Regions from separate parts of the Lysinibacillus sp. FSL M8-0355 genome, predicted to be linked through region 2. Evidence: a T-box and tRNA genes for the amino acid it is inferred to sense, from the RefSeq annotation. Region 2 holds a T-box; the other holds one or more tRNA genes.
What was found. The T-box of region 2 lies ahead of alaS (alanine--tRNA ligase). A T-box ahead of a tRNA ligase gene usually reads a tRNA of that ligase, here a tRNA-Ala.
Positions count from the first base shown of each region.

Region 1: it has a tRNA-Ala gene. The T-box ahead of alaS (alanine--tRNA ligase) is inferred to sense a tRNA for this amino acid. The anticodon was not compared.

Region 1 covers NZ_JBBPAI010000001.1:249,025-259,014, reverse strand. The annotation lists gene MKY46_RS01260 (hypothetical protein) at 1-228, opposite strand, end outside; gene MKY46_RS01255 (hypothetical protein) at 200-388, opposite strand; gene MKY46_RS01250 (nitric oxide synthase oxygenase) at 414-1,460, opposite strand; tRNA gene MKY46_RS01245 (tRNA-Glu) at 1,779-1,850, opposite strand; tRNA gene MKY46_RS01240 (tRNA-Asn) at 1,852-1,928, opposite strand; tRNA gene MKY46_RS01235 (tRNA-Ile) at 1,936-2,009, opposite strand; tRNA gene MKY46_RS01230 (tRNA-Gly) at 2,014-2,087, opposite strand; tRNA gene MKY46_RS01225 (tRNA-Phe) at 2,094-2,169, opposite strand; tRNA gene MKY46_RS01220 (tRNA-Ser) at 2,174-2,266, opposite strand; tRNA gene MKY46_RS01215 (tRNA-Ala) at 2,280-2,355, opposite strand; tRNA gene MKY46_RS01210 (tRNA-Pro) at 2,371-2,447, opposite strand; tRNA gene MKY46_RS01205 (tRNA-Arg) at 2,463-2,539, opposite strand; tRNA gene MKY46_RS01200 (tRNA-Lys) at 2,559-2,631, opposite strand; tRNA gene MKY46_RS01195 (tRNA-Gln) at 2,646-2,720, opposite strand; tRNA gene MKY46_RS01190 (tRNA-His) at 2,730-2,805, opposite strand; tRNA gene MKY46_RS01185 (tRNA-Trp) at 2,853-2,926, opposite strand; tRNA gene MKY46_RS01180 (tRNA-Tyr) at 2,931-3,014, opposite strand; tRNA gene MKY46_RS01175 (tRNA-Thr) at 3,022-3,097, opposite strand; tRNA gene MKY46_RS01170 (tRNA-Asp) at 3,107-3,182, opposite strand; tRNA gene MKY46_RS01165 (tRNA-Met) at 3,186-3,260, opposite strand; tRNA gene MKY46_RS01160 (tRNA-Val) at 3,287-3,362, opposite strand; rRNA gene rrf (5S ribosomal RNA) at 3,374-3,489, opposite strand; rRNA gene MKY46_RS01150 (23S ribosomal RNA) at 3,556-6,483, opposite strand; rRNA gene MKY46_RS01145 (16S ribosomal RNA) at 6,856-8,407, opposite strand; gene MKY46_RS01140 (SLC13 family permease) at 8,816-9,990, opposite strand, start outside.
Region 2 covers NZ_JBBPAI010000001.1:3,236,566-3,246,555, reverse strand. The annotation lists gene recD2 (SF1B family DNA helicase RecD2) at 1-329, shown strand, start outside; gene hpaB (4-hydroxyphenylacetate 3-monooxygenase, oxygenase component) at 467-1,900, shown strand; M-box (ykoK) riboswitch at 1,957-2,122, shown strand; gene MKY46_RS15740 (magnesium transporter CorA family protein) at 2,370-3,335, shown strand; T-box leader at 3,403-3,620, shown strand; gene alaS (alanine--tRNA ligase) at 3,735-6,395, shown strand; gene MKY46_RS15730 (IreB family regulatory phosphoprotein) at 6,552-6,818, shown strand; gene ruvX (Holliday junction resolvase RuvX) at 6,821-7,237, shown strand; gene MKY46_RS15720 (DUF1292 domain-containing protein) at 7,257-7,565, shown strand; gene MKY46_RS15715 (DUF1292 domain-containing protein) at 7,853-8,380, shown strand; gene MKY46_RS15710 (MetQ/NlpA family ABC transporter substrate-binding protein) at 9,201-9,990, shown strand, end outside.

The DNA.
Region 1 (9,990 bases), 3.0 Mb from region 2:
CTGCTCATAACCCTTTGGCGTTTCCTCCTCCCATTCCAGCTCATCATTCTCTTCGTGATCCATCCATAAATATTTGACATCTAACAGCTCCTGCATAGTTTGAACTGAATATGATGGGTCTAGATAATCTTCAGAAATTGCATGTGCCACAGCTAAATAAAGCTCTACTTCTTGTACAGAGACATCCCCGGTATTTTTGCTAGCAAGCTTTTTTAGAAGGACAAGCAAAGCCCATGGTGTGACCCTGCCATAGTGTACCTTGATGCTCCACTAACTCAGCTAGCTCTATATATTGCTCCTGTTCAATCAGCTGAGGGATAGCCGTTCCTCTTCCATAAGGTGTCGTCAATTGTAACCACGGGATACTCGGAATTTGCTCATTCAACATAGCGTTTCGTCCTCTCCACAATCAGTTAATAGCATGGTTTTTGATAAAAATAATTGGGTGTATGATAAATATTGACATAAGGTTTATGGAAAATATGAGTCGTTGCGGGCGAAAGTGGTGGGATTAGCCATGTCCAGTTGCCTGTAACGTCTCGTCCTGCTGATTCCTCTGCTTCTTCAAACAATTTAAACTGCTGAGCAGCTGTATGATGATCGACAATGCTCACGCCTTGTTCTTTAAAAGAATGAAGGACAGCAATATTAAGTTCCACTAATGCACGATCACGCCAAAGTGAAGCTTGCTTGGTTGTATCAAGATTAAAAACCTCCGCAATAGCTGGTAGCATATTATAACGGTCATGATCTGCTAAATTACGTGCACCGATTTCTGTCCCCATATACCAGCCATTAAAGGGTGCGGCTTGGAAATCAATGCCTGCCATTTGAAAACGCATACTTGAAATTATGGGTACAGCATACCATTTCATTCCTAATTTCTCTACATCCACTGACTCTGGATGACGAATTGGCACCTCTAAAATATATTCTACAGGAATTGTAAACAGCTGCGGAGCTCGCTCATCTACTTGTATAACAAGAGGTAACACATCGAATGGTGTCCTCTCACTTTTCCAACCTAACGATTCACATACTTTAGTAAAAACAATAGAATGTGCATCACCAATAACGCCAGCTTCCGTTTCATAGCCTGCATAACGAATTAGCTGATGATTCCATATACGCACTCTGTTCGAAGCAAATACTGTTATTGTTGGACGGATTTTTCCACTATTTGTTGCATAATCGATATGCTCCAGTAGTTTTTGAAAAATATCCTGTTCATCTAAAACGGCACGTGCATCTACTACATGCAATGATTGCCAAAACAGACGACCAATACATTTGTTACTATTACGCCACGCCACCCGTGCACCAAAAGCTAGCTCCTCTGTTGTTGGGTCGTACTCACCTGCATTCTTAATCTGTTGTAATCTATTCGCTAACCAACGCTCTGATTCATCTTGTTCTGTCTGATATAAACTTAAAAATTGCTGGATCTCCTGTATATTCATTTCGATTCCTCCACTTATCCTCATATTAGAGGAACAAAACGACAAGCACCACGAAAATAGCTATAAAAAAACATACATATTGCATATATGAAATAGTTTGTTCAAATTTATAATGAATCGAATCATGATTAGAAGATATTGTGAATGAAGAAGGAAAAGAGGTGGGCGACATCTTATAGAAAGGAGAAACAAAATATTAGTCATGTAAAAAAGCTACTGAACCATTGATAGCGGATTCGTAGCTTTCACTCTTTACTAATGTATCATTTATTGATAAAAGAAAAAGCATGTAACACAATATTTGTGCTACATGCTTGATGACCCGTACGGGATTCGAACCCGTGTTACCGCCGTGAAAGGGCGGTGTCTTAACCACTTGACCAACGGGCCGTGGCTCCGAAGGCAGGACTCGAACCTGCGACAACCTGATTAACAGTCAGGTGCTACTACCAACTGAGCTACTTCGGAATAATGATGGGCCTAAATGGACTCGAACCATCGACCTCACGCTTATCAGGCGTGCGCTCTAACCAGCTGAGCTATAGGCCCATTTTGGAGCGGGTGATGAGAATCGAACTCACGACATCAGCTTGGAAGGCTGAGGTTTTACCATTAAACTACACCCGCAAATAATGGTGGGTCAGGACGGAATCGAACCGCCGACACTTAGAGCTTCAATCTAATGCTCTACCAACTGAGCTACTGACCCAAAATGGAGGAGGTAGAGGGATTCGAACCCCCGCGCGGTGTTACCCGCCTGTCGGTTTTCAAGACCGATCCCTTCAGCCAGACTTGGGTATACCTCCAAAAATATTGAACTGGTGGAGCCTAGCGGGATCGAACCGCTGACCTCCTGCGTGCAAGGCAGGCGCTCTCCCAGCTGAGCTAAGGCCCCATTTATCATAAAAAATGGTCGGAATGACAGGATTCGAACCTACGACCCCTTGGTCCCAAACCAAGTGCTCTACCAAGCTGAGCTACATTCCGAAAACATAAATTTATTGGCGCGCCCGACATGAGTCGAACCCATAACCTTCTGATCCGTAGTCAGACGCTCTATCCAATTGAGCTACGGGCGCAATATTCATTAAAAAACGATGAGCCATGAAGGACTCGAACCTTCGACCCTCTGATTAAAAGTCAGATGCTCTACCAACTGAGCTAATGGCTCGTAAAAAAGAAAAATGGCTGGGGTACTAGGATTCGAACCTAGGCATGACGGAATCAAAATCCGTTGCCTTACCGCTTGGCTATACCCCAATTTGAAAATGGGGCGACTGATGGGAATCGAACCCACGAATGTCGGAACCACAATCCGATGCGTTAACCACTTCGCCACAATCGCCACTATATAAATTATAACAGCTGTATATGAACGAGTACCTCAATACCTGGCAGGGGCAGTAGGAATCGAACCCACACCAAAGGTTTTGGAGACCTCTATTCTACCGTTGAACTATGCCCCTAAAATGGTGGAGGGGGACGGATTCGAACCGCCGAACCCTAAGGAGCGGATTTACAGTCCGCCGCGTTTAGCCACTTCGCTACCCCTCCAAGGGAATGGTGCCGGCGATAGGAGTCGAACCCACGACCTACTGATTACAAGTCAGTTGCTCTACCAACTGAGCTACACCGGCAAAAAAAAATGGCGGTCCCGACCGGGATCGAACCGGCGATCTCCTGCGTGACAGGCAGGCATGTTAACCGCTACACCACGGGACCATTTGGTTGCGGGGGCTGGATTTGAACCAACGACCTTCGGGTTATGAGCCCGACGAGCTACCACTGCTCCACCCCGCGATAATACTATACTGTTTTAAAAATAATGGTGGAGGATGACGGGCTCGAACCGCCGACCCTCTGCTTGTAAGGCAGATGCTCTCCCAACTGAGCTAATCCTCCACGAAAAATAAGCGAAGCGATGTCCTACTCTCACAGGGGGAAGCCCCCAACTACCATCGGCGCTAAAGAGCTTAACTTCCGTGTTCGGTATGGGAACGGGTGTGGCCTCTTTGCCATCATCACTTCACTTATTCAGTTGAAAGAGTTGTTCTTTCAAAACTGGATAAACGGTTCATTGAATGGTTCAAACGTTTTGGTTAAGTCCTCGATCGATTAGTATTCGTCAGCTCCATGTGTCACCACACTTCCACCTCGAACCTATCTACCTCATCGTCTTTGAGGGATCTTACTTACTTGCGTAATGGGAAATCTCATCTTGAGGGGGGCTTCATGCTTAGATGCTTTCAGCACTTATCCCGTCCACACATAGCTACCCAGCGATGCCTTTGGCAAGACAACTGGTACACCAGCGGTGTGTCCATCCCGGTCCTCTCGTACTAAGGACAGCTCCTCTCAAATTTCCTACGCCCACGACGGATAGGGACCGAACTGTCTCACGACGTTCTGAACCCAGCTCGCGTACCGCTTTAATGGGCGAACAGCCCAACCCTTGGGACCGACTACAGCCCCAGGATGCGATGAGCCGACATCGAGGTGCCAAACCTCCCCGTCGATGTGGACTCTTGGGGGAGATAAGCCTGTTATCCCCGGGGTAGCTTTTATCCGTTGAGCGATGGCCCTTCCATGCGGAACCACCGGATCACTAAGCCCGTCTTTCGACCCTGCTCGACTTGTAGGTCTCGCAGTCAAGCTCCCTTGTGCCTTTACACTCTACGAATGATTTCCAACCATTCTGAGGGAACCTTTGGGCGCCTCCGTTACCTTTTAGGAGGCGACCGCCCCAGTCAAACTGTCCGCCTGACACTGTCTCCTGCCCCGCTAAGGGGCATGGGTTAGAATTTCAATACAACCAGGGTAGTATCCCACCGACGCCTCCTTCGAAGCTGGCGCTCCGAGATCTCTGGCTCCTACCTATCCTGTACAAGTTGTACCAAAATTCAATATCAGGCTACAGTAAAGCTCCACGGGGTCTTTCCGTCCTGTCGCGGGTAACCTGCATCTTCACAGGTACTATAATTTCACCGAGTCTCTCGTTGAGACAGTGCCCAGATCGTTACGCCTTTCGTGCGGGTCGGAACTTACCCGACAAGGAATTTCGCTACCTTAGGACCGTTATAGTTACGGCCGCCGTTTACTGGGGCTTCAATTCGCAGCTTCGCTTGCGCTAACCACTCCTCTTAACCTTCCAGCACCGGGCAGGCGTCAGCCCCTATACGTCACCTTACGGTTTTGCAGAGACCTGTGTTTTTGCTAAACAGTCGCCTGGGCCTATTCACTGCGGCTCTCATGCGCTTGCACGCTCAAGAGCACCCCTTCTCCCGAAGTTACGGGGTCATTTTGCCGAGTTCCTTAACGAGAGTTCTCTCGCACACCTTAGGATTCTCTCCTCGACTACCTGTGTCGGTTTGCGGTACGGGCACCTCTCACCTCGATAGAGGCTTTTCTTGGCAGTGTGAAATCAGGAACTTCGTCCATACGGACTCGCCATCACAGCTCAACGTTACAGTGTGCGGATTTGCCTACACACACGCCTTACTGCTTGGACGCGCATAACCAACAGCGCGCTTACCCTATCCTACTGCGTCCCCCCATTTCTCAAACGGTGAGGAGGTGGTACAGGAATATCAACCTGTTGTCCATCGCCTACGCCTATCGGCCTCGGCTTAGGTCCCGACTAACCCTGAGCGGACGAGCCTTCCTCAGGAAACCTTAGTCATACGGTGGACGGGATTCTCACCCGTCTTTCGCTACTCATACCGGCATTCTCACTTCTAAGCGCTCCACCAGTCCTTCCGGTCTGACTTCAACGCACTTAGAACGCTCTCCTACCACTGACATCGTAGATGTCAATCCACAGCTTCGGTGAATCGTTTAGCCCCGATACATTTTCGGCGCAGCGTCACTCGACCAGTGAGCTATTACGCACTCTTTAAATGATGGCTGCTTCTAAGCCAACATCCTGGTTGTCTGTGCAACGCCACATCCTTTTCCACTTAACGATTACTTTGGGACCTTAGCTGGTGGTCTGGGCTGTTTCCCTTTTGACTACGGATCTTATCACTCGCAGTCTGACTCCCGTGTATAAATATCTGGCATTCGGAGTTTGTCTGAATTCGGTAAACCGGGATGGCCCCCTAGTCCAAACAGTGCTCTACCTCCAGTATTCTCATCACGAGGCTAGCCCTAAAGCTATTTCGGAGAGAACCAGCTATCTCCAAGTTCGATTGGAATTTCTCCGCTACCCACACCTCATCCCCGCACTTTTCAACGTGCGTGGGTTCGGGCCTCCAGTAAGTGTTACCTTACCTTCACCCTGGACATGGGTAGATCACCTGGTTTCGGGTCTACGACCACGTACTATTTCGCCCTATTCAGACTCGCTTTCGCTGCGGCTCCGCCTTCTAAAGCTTAACCTCGCACGTAATCGTAACTCGCCGGTTCATTCTACAAAAGGCACGCTATCACCCATTAACGGGCTCTAACTACTTGTAGGCACACGGTTTCAGGATCTCTTTCACTCCCCTTCCGGGGTGCTTTTCACCTTTCCCTCACGGTACTGGTTCACTATCGGTCACTAGGTAGTATTTAGCCTTGGGAGATGGTCCTCCCGGATTCCGACGGAATTTCACGTGTTCCGCCGTACTCAGGATCCACTCAGGAGAGAACGAACTTTCGACTACAGGGCTTTTACCTGCTCTGGCGGACCTTTCCAAGTCGCTTCATCTAACTCGCTCTTTTGTAACTCCGTATTGAGTGTCCTACAACCCCAAGAGGCAAGCCTCTTGGTTTGGGCTCTTCCCGTTTCGCTCGCCGCTACTCAGGGAATCGATTTTTCTTTCTCTTCCTCCAGGTACTTAGATGTTTCAGTTCCCTGGGTCTGCCTTCAAGACGCTATGTATTCACGTCAAGATACTACGCGATTAAACGTAGTGGGTTCCCCCATTCGGAAATCTCCGGATCAAAGCTCACTTACAGCTCCCCGAAGCATATCGGTGTTAGTGCCGTCCTTCTTCGGCTCCTAGTGCCAAGGCATTCGCCGTGCGCCCTTAATAACTTAACCTATCAGCTTTCAATACACATCGCATTTCGTTGTCAGCTTCACTCGTTCAATCCGTCACGTACTCAAGTACGCTCCTTCATTCACTCGATTGCTTCCTAGAACTGCTCGTGTCTTGAAACCTTCTTAATGTTATTAAGCCTATAAAAAAACTTAAAAAAATAAATGTGTTTGTTACAATTTCAATGTCGTTTTATCCAGTTTTCAAAGAACAAAGCTACTGCCCTGCTTCTACATCTCGCAGCTTTGCGACGAAAGCGTAGCGACAGGAGCACATAATTTAGAAGTGTTTCATTCAGAAAGAATGAACCTTCAAAACTGAACGCAAAACGTAATCTTACAAACCCTAGGTTTGTATTCCGAAATAATCCTTAGAAAGGAGGTGATCCAGCCGCACCTTCCGATACGGCTACCTTGTTACGACTTCACCCCAATCATCTATCCCACCTTCGGCGGCTGGCTCCAAAAGGTTACCTCACCGACTTCGGGTGTTACAAACTCTCGTGGTGTGACGGGCGGTGTGTACAAGGCCCGGGAACGTATTCACCGCGGCATGCTGATCCGCGATTACTAGCGATTCCGGCTTCATGTAGGCGAGTTGCAGCCTACAATCCGAACTGAGAACGACTTTATCGGATTAGCTCCCTCTCGCGAGTTGGCAACCGTTTGTATCGTCCATTGTAGCACGTGTGTAGCCCAGGTCATAAGGGGCATGATGATTTGACGTCATCCCCACCTTCCTCCGGTTTGTCACCGGCAGTCACCTTAGAGTGCCCAACTAAATGATGGCAACTAAGATCAAGGGTTGCGCTCGTTGCGGGACTTAACCCAACATCTCACGACACGAGCTGACGACAACCATGCACCACCTGTCACCGTTGCCCCCGAAGGGGAAACTATATCTCTACAGTGGTCAACGGGATGTCAAGACCTGGTAAGGTTCTTCGCGTTGCTTCGAATTAAACCACATGCTCCACCGCTTGTGCGGGCCCCCGTCAATTCCTTTGAGTTTCAGTCTTGCGACCGTACTCCCCAGGCGGAGTGCTTAATGCGTTAGCTGCAGCACTAAGGGGCGGAAACCCCCTAACACTTAGCACTCATCGTTTACGGCGTGGACTACCAGGGTATCTAATCCTGTTTGCTCCCCACGCTTTCGCGCCTCAGTGTCAGTTACAGACCAGATAGTCGCCTTCGCCACTGGTGTTCCTCCAAATCTCTACGCATTTCACCGCTACACTTGGAATTCCACTATCCTCTTCTGCACTCAAGTCTCCCAGTTTCCAATGACCCTCCACGGTTGAGCCGTGGGCTTTCACATCAGACTTAAGAAACCACCTGCGCGCGCTTTACGCCCAATAATTCCGGACAACGCTTGCCACCTACGTATTACCGCGGCTGCTGGCACGTAGTTAGCCGTGGCTTTCTAATAAGGTACCGTCAAGGTACAGCCAGTTACTACTGTACTTGTTCTTCCCTTACAACAGAGTTTTACGAACCGAAATCCTTCTTCACTCACGCGGCGTTGCTCCATCAGGCTTTCGCCCATTGTGGAAGATTCCCTACTGCTGCCTCCCGTAGGAGTCTGGGCCGTGTCTCAGTCCCAGTGTGGCCGATCACCCTCTCAGGTCGGCTACGCATCGTCGCCTTGGTGAGCCGTTACCTCACCAACTAGCTAATGCGCCGCGGGCCCATCCTATAGCGACAGCCGAAACCGTCTTTTAGTGTTTCACCATGAGGTGAAACAGATTATTCGGTATTAGCCCCGGTTTCCCGGAGTTATCCCAAACTATAAGGTAGGTTGCCCACGTGTTACTCACCCGTCCGCCGCTAACGTCGAAGGAGCAAGCTCCTTCTCTGTTCGCTCGACTTGCATGTATTAGGCACGCCGCCAGCGTTCGTCCTGAGCCAGGATCAAACTCTCCATAAAAGAAATTTGAATAGCTCAAATTGTTTTGCTGGCATCATTTTGATGTCCAAAATTTTGTTTCGTTCACTAACCGAAGTTAGTTACTGAAAACTTTATTGATTACGTTTTGCTTGTTCAGTTTTCAAGGTTCATGTTTTGCTTTGTTTTAGCGTGTCACCGTGGCGACTTGTATAATACTACACTCTTATTTTTAAAAGGTCAACACTTTTCATGAAAAAAATTTAACTTTTTTCTTGGTAATGAAAAACTTCCTATATATACCCGTAAAAATAATGACAACCTAAAATTCAATTTTCACAAGTGAGTGCCATGTTATACCGCTATCTAAAAAAGAATTTTATCATACTTTTCGATAAAAAATAATAGATCTTTATATAAAATAAAAAACTCGGTATAGAAACCGAGTTTTTAAAACGGGAAAAAGAATGGGATGGCAATCATCATAACGATAAACATAACAATTTGTAATGGTATCCCTATTCTTACAAAATCCATAAATTTATAGCCCCCCGCCGTCATTACTAGCGCATTCGTAGGGGAAGCAATTGGCGTAGCAAATGCCATACTTGCCGCAACCGCTACTGCAATCATAAATGTTGTAGGACTAACTTCCATAGCAATGGCTGCACTCATTGCTATGGGCGCGAACAATACAGCAGTTGCCGTATTACTTATAAATTGACCAAATATAGCTGTTAAAATATAAATACCAATGAGCACGCCATATGGTCCAAAATCACCCAAGGCATTAATAATACCATCCGATAAAATGGTCATGCCTCCAGTTTTTTCTAACGCCGTTGCCATTGGCAACATTGCAGCCACCAGCACAATACTTTCAAAATTCATATTGCTATAGGCATCTTCCATGTTTCGTAAACAGCCTGTTAATATCATCAACACAGCACCAATCATTACTGAGATCACAGCTGGGAAAACTTCGAATGCCATTAAAATAATCATCAACAGCATAATTAAACCGGCAATACCAGCTTTACCTGTAGCGGCTGCCACACTCGCGTGTTCTTTAGGCTGACCGACAACCACGACATCCTGGGTCTCTCTTGCTAACAAGAGAATTTCATCCCATGCTCCCTGTACTAATATGGCATCTCCAAATTTCAATTTATGAGAAACCATATCCTGAAGCTTATAACCACCTCTGCGATTAATGCCAATGATATTTAAATTATATTTTTCCCTGAATCCAAGAGAGCTAACAGTTTCATTAATAAAACTCGAATTAGGTGTCAGCAACACCTCTGCAATACCGAGATGTTTCGATACCAATTCATCAGCTTCTCCTTCCACTAACCCTTGCATCTCAAGATGATAATCCTCAACAAAACGACGAATATCCTCTACTTCTCCTTGAACATAAAGCTCGTCCTTGGCATGAATGACACTAGTTGGACCTGCCATTTCCTGATATGTCATCGGCAGTAAATTGATACCCTCCTGTGATTTACGATGAATTTTCATCATACAGAGCGTGTACTTAGCTGGCAGTTTTAACTCTGCTAAAGATGTCTCAATAATCGGTGAGTCTTCAGGAACAGCGATTTTAAATAGACGATTATTTA
Region 2 (9,990 bases):
GAGGATATTCAAAAATGCTGCGGCGTAATCTCTTATACACAGGGATTACTCGTGCTAAAAACTTTTTGATTTTATGTGGTGAACCTGATGTACTTGCAGATGGCTTACAGCGTACAGATGACCTACAGCGTTTCACTTCTTTACGTGCAAGACTTAATCCGATGGATATCAATGAAGAAATTGTGGAAGTGGAGGCTATGTCAATAGAGGAGCAGGAGTTGAACAATCCTGTCTCCATAGCACAAAAGCTAACAGTAGAAACAGCACCATATATTCATCCAATGATTGGGATGAATGATATCTCCCCTTATGATTTTTTAAATGACTAAAATAATTACTATGTGCTGTATATGCCCGATTAGACTGTCTAGTCGGGCTTTTCTATTTAGCCCATCGTCACCTAATATTTGGACATTTCATATACTAGGTGAGTACAAAAACATAGGGAATGTATAGGGGTGACAGCATGCCAATAATGACAGGGCAACAGTATATTGAACGTATAGATGCTTTAAAAACGTATATTTCGATTGATGGGGAAGTCGTGACAGGAAAGGTGTCAGAACATCCTGCATTTAAGGGGATTATGCAGAGTCAAGCAAAACTTTTTGACTTACAACATCAAGGGGCTCTTCTTGAAAAAATGACCTATGAATCGCCAACTAGCAAGCAGAGAGTTGGCATGTCTTTTCTTCAAGTAATGACGCCAGAAGATCTTGTGAAAAGGCGCCATGCGGCAAGGGAATGGGCATTATCTTCCCATGGTTTTATGGGGAGAAGCCCAGATTATATGAATACGACCTTAATGGCCTTAGCTTCAGCGTCAGACTTTTTAAAAGATAAGCCAAATTGTTTTCCAGAGCATTTACTGAAGTTTTATGAGTATGCTCGTGAGAATGATATTACTATGACCCATACCTTTATCGAACCACAGGTAAACCGTAAGCGCTATTACTATGAGGATGAAGAAGTGACGATTGCTGCCAAAATTATTGATAAGACGAGTGAAGGTTTAATCATTAAAGGGGCGAGATTACTAGCAACACAGGGCGGCATAACGGATGAACTGCTCGTTTTATCAACAAATGGTTATGATGAAGGAAAAGGTTTCGGCTTTTCGATACCGAGTAATACAAAGGGCTTAAAGTTTTTATGTCGCCAATCTTTTGTAGGTGGAGATTCCTCATTTGATTATCCATTAAGCTCTCGTTTTGAAGAAATGGATGCGATTGTTGTTTTTGATGATGTAGTTGTCCCTTGGGAACGGGTTTTTTATTACGAAAATGTAGATGTTGCCAATCAATTTATGAATGTTAGTGGCTTCCAAGCATACAGTTTACATCAAGTACTTTCTCGGCAAATTGCGAAGACTGAATTTGTATTAGGTGTTGTGCAGTCGATTGTGGACACCATTAATATCGGTGATTACCAACATGTACAACAAAAAGTAGTGGATGTAATTGTGACACTAGAAACGATGAAGGCAATGCTCGTAAAATCAGAAATAGATGCACAGCGAGATATGTTCGGCTTTCTTCGACCAGACCTCTCAACTTTGCAAGTAGCCATTCAAATTTTCCCGAGAGTATATCCGACTTTTACGGAAATCATCCAACAACTTGGGGCAAGCGGCTTAATGTCCATACCAAGTGCCAAAGCATTTGCAGCAGATGAAGGAGATCTTGATCACTATTTGCAATCATTCCAAGATAAAGGCGAAGAGCGAGTGAAAAAATTTCGTTTAGCTTGGGATTTAACAATGAGTAGTTTTGGCACAAGGCAAACACTGTATGAACGCTTTTTCTTTGGTGATCCAGTGCGTTTATCTAGCCTGCTCTATCAATCGTATAAACGGGACCAATTCGTGCAAAGAGTAGAAGACTTTTTGAAAAATGAATGATTTACAGTTTGACAGTTTGAATTCAATCCGCTATGATTTATAGGAATAAAAGAATAACATCCCTTCGTTAGGTGAGGCTCCTATGCTGGAGATACGCTACTACCCAAAAATGTCGAGAGACGCCAATGGGTCAACAGAAATCATCGAAATAAGGTGTTTTTTAACGTAGCTGGACATATTCCTATGCCGCATAGTGCTAAAACTCAACGTTTGAAGGTAACACGCATGCAACGATTTTTTATTGCTCTTTTTTGATATGTGTATTCAACACGCCTTCATTCGTAGAAGGCGTGTTTTTGTTATGAAAGGAAGGTGATGAGAAATGGATAGTAGTCCTGAACCGAATAAGTATCATTCTAGGCAAACGGAAACAAATAAAAGGCATCCATTTCGGATCACCAACGCAGACAAAAGGCGATAAAGGATGACCTTTTGTTTCCCTCAATAACAAAACATGAGGTGAAGTGCAATGATTAAAATCCACTATTTTAATAGCAGCAACAAGACAGTCCAACATGATTTCAACATGAAGGATTTACAACTACCTATTCATAATGAAGATTTATTATGGGTAGATTTATATGCGTATAGTTATAATGAATTGAATAATATAGCAGATGTATTTGGCTTTCATCCATTAGCAGTTGAAGATTGCTTACATGAAGGCTCCCGTCCGAAAATGGACAATTATGGTGATTATAAATTTTTTGTTTTCCATGCACCCATTTATAATGAAAAAAGTAATAATGAAATTACAACCGTTGAGCTCAATATTTTTATGGGTCCAAACTATGTTGTCACTGTACACAAACGGAAATTGCAATGGCTAGGTCACATGGAAAATGTTTGTGTTAATCGTTCGGAATATATGGAAAAGGGTACTGATTTTTTATTGCATACTATTATAGATGGCATTACAGATGAATATTTTCCAGTATTAGAGCGAATTCGAACTCGCATAGATGAACTAGAAGAAGAAATTTATGAGTATCAACCTAAAGTAGTGACTGAGGAATTTCTTGCACTAAAGCGGGCCATTATTTTAATTCGCCAGGCCATCATGCCGCAAAGAAGAATTTTTTCAACAATCAATGGTCAGTGGAAATTTGAGATACAGGAAGAAAATATCCCATTCTATAAAGATTTAAATGACCATCTAGAACGTATTGTTGACTCTACAGAGACATACCGCGATTTAGTTAACAGTACGCTCGACACATATTTTTCAATTAATAGTGGTAAATCCATTGAAAAGCTGAATTTACTAACAGTTATTTCTACAATAATGTTACCATTATCTGTGATCACTAGCTTTTTTGGTATGAATGTGCCGTTACCTTATCAGGATTCACCTATTGCAACGATTGCAATCAGTGCTTTTCTAGTGCTCTTTACTTGGGGTATGTGGGTATATTTTAAAAAAATGATTGCTTAGATAGCATTAGTCATAGTAGTACTAATTGACAGCACAATAGATTTTTTTTATAATTTCGTTAGAAAAAGTAAAAACGATGATGGAAAAAGTACGTATTTGTGCGTGTACAAGAAAGGGATTTCTAGGCTGGAAAAATCCTCACGACAGCAAATGCCGAAAGCTACTCCAGAGTGCAGCTAATCCCTGCCGTTCACTGACGTTACAAGTGCTAAAGAGGTAAGTAAGCATTTTTTACTTACAACTAGGGTGGTACCGCGAGACAAATGACAAGTCCTCGTCCCTTTTTTGGGGATGAGGGCTTTTTTTATTTTCTTCGATAGTACTCTCCAAAGTGTAATTCATGTAGATCGCAGGATTCTTATCGTGATTTTACAATATAAAATAGGAGGAATTTATCCAATGAAAGCAGTAGATATTCGCCGTATGTATTTGGAATTTTTTAAAGAAAAGGGACATCATCATGAGCCATCAGCGCCACTTGTGCCAATAAATGACCCATCACTACTATGGATTAACTCAGGTGTTGCCACTCTTAAACCATATTTTGATGGTCGTGTTATTCCTGACAATCCACGTATTACGAATGCACAAAAATCGATTCGTACCAATGATATTGAGAACGTTGGGAAAACAGCTCGTCACCATACATTCTTTGAAATGTTAGGAAACTTCTCCATTGGTGACTACTTCAAAAAAGAAGCAATCCATTATGCTTGGGAGTTTTTAACGGATAAAAAATGGATGGGCTTTGATCCAGCGTTATTATCTATCACAATTCACCCTGAAGATCAGGAAGCATATGATGTTTGGCATCAAGAAATCGGTATTCCTGAAGAGCGTTTAATCCGTTTAGAAGGAAACTTCTGGGATATTGGAGAAGGTCCATCTGGTCCTAACTCAGAGATTTTTTATGATCGTGGTGTAGAATATGGCTCAGATGAAAATGATCCTGAAATGTATCCAGGTGGGGAGAACGAACGTTATCTCGAAATTTGGAACCTTGTGTTCTCGCAATTCAACCATAATCCTGATGGTACATACACACCCCTACCAAAGCAAAATATTGATACAGGTATGGGCTTAGAGCGTATTGTATCTGTTGTTCAAAATGTACCAACAAACTTCGATACAGATTTATTCATGCCAATCATTGAAAAAATCGAGGAATTTGCCAACCGTAAATATAAGCGTCCTAGCGAAGTAGATTTAAATGAAATTTTCGGCTCAGAAGAGGATATTAATACACCGTTTAAAGTTATTGCAGACCATATTCGTACAGTAGCTTTTGCCATTGGCGATGGTGCTCTTCCTTCAAACGAAGGACGTGGTTATGTATTGCGTCGTTTATTACGCCGTGCTGTTCGTTATGCTAAACAAATTGGCATTGAGAAGCCATTTATGTTTGAACTGGTACCAACTGTAGGGAAAATCATGGAAGACTTCTATCCAGAAGTAACGGAGAAATGTGAATTTATTCAACGTGTCATTAAAAATGAAGAAATTCGTTTCCATGAAACATTGGACGGTGGTTTAGCAATCTTTAATGCAGTAGTGGAATCGCAAAAAACAGCTGGCCACGATTATATTCCTGGTGCAGATGCCTTCCGTTTATACGATACGTATGGCTTCCCAATCGAATTAACAGAGGAATATGCAGAAGAAGTGGGCATGAAGGTTGATCATGAGGGCTTCGAGGCAGCGATGGAAGAACAGCGTGAACGTGCTCGTGCAGCTCGTCAAGATGTTGATTCTATGCAAGTACAAAATGAAGTATTAGCAAACTTAACAGTTGCAAGTGAATTTGTTGGCTATGATACGTTAACGGTTTCTACTGAAATCGCTGCAATGATCGTCAATGGTCAAGTAGCAAAAGTTGCTTCTGAAGGACAAGAAGCATTCGTTATTTTAGCGAAGACACCATTCTATGCAGAAATGGGTGGTCAAATTGCTGATAGCGGTACCATTTCAAATGATCGTTTTACGGCTATCGTAAAAGATGTTCAAAAAGCACCGAATGGTCAACCGCTTCATACAGTAGTAGTTGAATCTGGTGAAATGCATGTAGAAGATGCAGTGCAAGCAGTGGTCAATCGTGATGACCGTAATTTAATTATTAAAAACCATACAGCGACACATATTATGCAACGTGCATTAAAAGATGTGCTAGGCGATCATGTTAATCAAGCTGGTTCATATGTAGGTCCTGACCGATTACGTTTTGACTTCTCTCATTTTGGTCAAGTTACAAAAGAAGAATTACAGCAAATCGAGCGTATTGTAAATGAGAAAGTGTGGGATGATATAGAGGTCGTTATTGAAGAAAAAGGCATTGACGAAGCGAAAGCGATGGGTGCAATGGCATTGTTCGGTGAAAAATATGGCGATGTAGTTCGTGTCGTATCAATAGGAGATTATTCGATTGAGCTATGTGGTGGTATCCATGTCAAACGTTCTTCTGAAATTGGCTTCTTCAAAATTGTTTCAGAAGGTGGTATTGGTGCAGGTACTCGCCGTATTGAAGCTGTGACAGGTAAGGTTGCCTATGAAGCAGTAAAAGAGGAAGAAGCTTTATTAAATGAGGCAGCAGCATTATTAAAAGCAAACCCTAAAGATATCGTGACAAAAGTGCAGGCATTGCAGGCTGACTATAAAGAGTTACAACGAGAAAATGAAGCCTTATCCCAAAAAATCGCAAATGCACAGGCAGGAGCTATCGTTGATGCAGCACAAACAATTGGTGATGTGACAGTTCTATCGACAAAAGTAGATGCGAAAGATAATAATCAACTGCGTCAAATGATGGACGACTTAAAAGTGAAAATGCCAAAAGCAGTTATTGTTCTTGGAGCGGTTGATGGCGAAAAAGTTATGTTATGCGCTGGGGTTTCCAAAGAATTAGTTGGTGGCAATTACCATGCAGGGAATATTGTGAAAATGGTTGCAGAAGCTTGTGGCGGTAAAGGTGGCGGTCGCCCAGATATGGCGATGGCAGGTGCAAAGGATGCCTCAAAACTTGATGAAGCATTAGTTTCTGTGTATGATTATATTAAATCCATTTAACTTCTTTCAACGAAAAGAAGTGAAAGCCTCTGGCTGATTCCGAACGTAATTATGCCGAGGTATAATTGATAATACGCCAAAACATGTTATAATAAAGAGAAATTGGAGATGAGCTTGTCTGCACATCTCCTTATTTCTGAAAGCGAGGTGCTGGTCATGAGTTCATTTGATCAAACGATGAAATTTAATTTTCCAGAAGAATCAATGGAACAGGAAGTCAAGCAAGTAATGTTGAAAGTACATTCTTCATTAGAGGAAAAGGGATATAACCCTATCAATCAGATTGTTGGTTACTTACTTTCTGGTGATCCGGCGTATATTCCTCGCCATCAGGATGCTCGTAATTTAATTCGCAAGCTTGAGCGTGACGAAATTCTAGAGGAGCTTGTTAAATTTTATATTAAAAAGAATAACGAGGACTAGAAATGAGAATTATGGGATTAGACGTTGGGTCGAAAACTGTTGGGGTTGCTGTTAGTGATGCACTCGGGTGGACTGCCCAAGGTATTGAAACCGTAAAAATTGATGAGGCTAACGGAGAGTTCGGTATTGACCGCATCGCCGAGCTAGTAAAGGAATATGCTATAACAGAATTTGTTGTAGGATATCCGAAAAACATGAATAATACGGTAGGACCGCGTGGAGAAGCATCTGAGGACTATAAAAAGTTGTTGGAAGAAACATTTTCACTACCGGTTAAGTTATGGGATGAACGTTTAACGACGATGGCTGCAGAACGTATGCTAATCGAAGCGGACGTGAGTCGCAAAAAGCGCAAGCAGGTCATTGATAAAATGGCGGCTGTGATGATTTTACAAGGCTACTTAGATAGCAAAAATTAATTGATGAGGTGACTTAGGCATGACACACGAGCATAACCATGAAGAAGAACTACATGTTCAACACATTACAGTGATTGACGAAAACGGAAACGAGCAGCTTTGTGAAGTGATTCACGTTCATGAATCTCCAGAGTTTGGCAAATCATATGTGTTTTACTCAATGGTAGGCGCAGAAGAAGATGAAGATGGCTCAGTTGAAATCTTCGTATCTTCATTTGTACCATCTGAAAATGGTGAAGATGGTGAATTAACACCAATCGAAACTGAAGCAGAGTGGGATATGGTAGAGGACGTTTTAAATGCTTTAGAGGATGAAAACGAAGAATAATCTTCTAACTCAAAGCTTGGAACAAGGATCGCAGCTTGCATTCCTTGTTCCTTTTTTATTGAGCCTCTGTCTAGTAGTTGAATTGTGGAGATACATGTGGGTTTCGCTCAAGAGTGTTGTAAAATCGTTTGTAAAGTGAGAGAAACCGCTCAAAAGTAGGGTGACAGCACTCATCAAATGACTGGAACTACTCAAGAGCCCGCTAATAAAATACTCAACAATAATAGCGTGGGGGTAAATAAAATCCACTTAATAAATGACAGCAAAGGTATAAAGGAGGAACCCAAATGAATGAAGAAACACAAGAATTTACGATAATAGTCGAAGGTGGCAAAGAGCAAAAATGCCGTGTGGTCTTTACATTTGATGCAGAGGACAAGTCTTATGTGTTATTTTCACTTGTAGATGACAAGGGGCAAGAAATCCCGGGGGATATTTCAGCGATGACCTTTGATTATGATGACAATACGGGTGAAATGGCCAATTTACAGCCAGTTGAAACGGATGCCGAATGGGAAATGATTAATGAGGTAGTGTTGACACTTCTTGATGAATTCGATGCAGAGCCCCAGCTTATTACTGTGACCAATGAAGATGGAACAGATCAAATTTGTGAGGTTATTCATACTTTTTCATCTGAGCAATTTGGTAAATCGTATGTTTTATATGTTCCAGCGACGGATGAACCTATGGAAGAACGTGATATTTTTGCAGCTCAATATTTGTCTGGAAATGACGGTTCTATAGAAGAATTATTACCAATTGAAACGGATGAAGAATGGGCCTTTGTTGAGGATGTATTAAACGAATTGTAAAAGCTGTGAGTGGTTGTTAGCCACTCACAGTTTTTTATGTTGTTGAAAAAAGGTGATGTCAATAGCAGAAAAAGAACCTTTAGCAAGGCGAGGGGTTGATTTCCGTTCCACCAGCGTCCTTTCCAGGGGGTGTCCGATGAGCCACTTCACTTACTGCGTTCGCTCCAGGGTCTCCTCTGTGACGGTAAATCCCCTAGGAGTGACGCTGGCTCCACTCCAATCAGCCATTCTGCAAAAGTGTCTTTTCCTGAACAAAATAGCCCATTATTTATATTATAAGAGAGGATAGCCTCTTATTTTCAATGTGGAGAAGTGATGTGTGACAACACCCCTCCATAAAAGAGTAGTGAATACCTTCACTTTTTTATGGATTGGAGTGGAAGGCTACTTGACTCCCGTGGGATAGCGAGACAGGCGAGCCTCTAAACGGAGTGGTAGCGGAGGAAGCGGCTCGGCGCTCGCCCACAGGAAAGCAAGTAGCCTGCAACGGAGATCCTTTTTCACCTTTCACAAAAATGCTGTGAATCGTTTTGTTTTTCAATACTATGAAACCTCTGAGTGGTTGTTAGCCACTCAGAGGTTTTTGTTTTATTAATAGAAATTTTCTATCAAGGGTCTAAAAATATTCTATCTGTAAATGGGATTTTTGCATTTTCGATTAAATTTAAAGGATTTTCGAGAAAAAAATATGCATTTCAATTTTAAATTTTCTGATTTTTTTAATAAATGGAACAAAAGGAGCATTGACCAATTCTTAGTAAATAGATAAGATTTGTTTTAAATTAAACCAAGTAAATTTATTAACTAAGGAGGTAATGTGATGAGACTAGGTTGGAAATGGCTTATCGGTGCATTGGTAATAGGCTTGTTGGCTGGTTGCACAAACAAAGAAGAGGCTACTAAAGAGGAGATTGTAACATTAAAAGTAGGGGCAGCCAATGTTCCTCATGCGGAAGTATTGGAGTATTTAGCAAAAGATATTGAAAAAGATGGAGTGAAACTAGACATTACCATTATAAAAGATGCTGTGCAAGCGAACCAACAAACGGCAGATGGTGAGTTGGATTTTAACTATTTTCAACATGTCCCTTTTTTAGAACAGTCGAATAAAGAAAGTCATTTAGATTTAGTCAGTGTAAAAGGAATTCATATTGAGCCATTTGGTGTGTACTCAAAAAAAATAAAAAAAATTAGTGATTTGCCACAAAATGCAAAGGTTGCTGTACCTAATGATGTTGTCAATTTCTCAAGAGCATTATTACTGTTTCAAAATAATGGTTTGATTGAATTAGATAAAACGAAGAAAGGTGATTATACAGTCGAAGATATTGCGAAAAATGAGAAGAGTATTCAATTTATAGGTGTTGATTCTCCACTACTTGTTCGTTCATTAGATGATGTAGAAGCAGCTGCTATCAATACAAATTACGCATTAGAAGGGGGCTATAATCCTGTGAAGGATGCACTGATTATAGAAGATTCAGAATCACCTTATGTCAATATAATAGCCTCGACAAATGAAAAAAAGGATGATCCAGCTATACAAACAATTGTTAAGTGGTTAACAAGTGAAAAGGCACGTTCGTTCTTTGAAGATCAATATAAAGGTG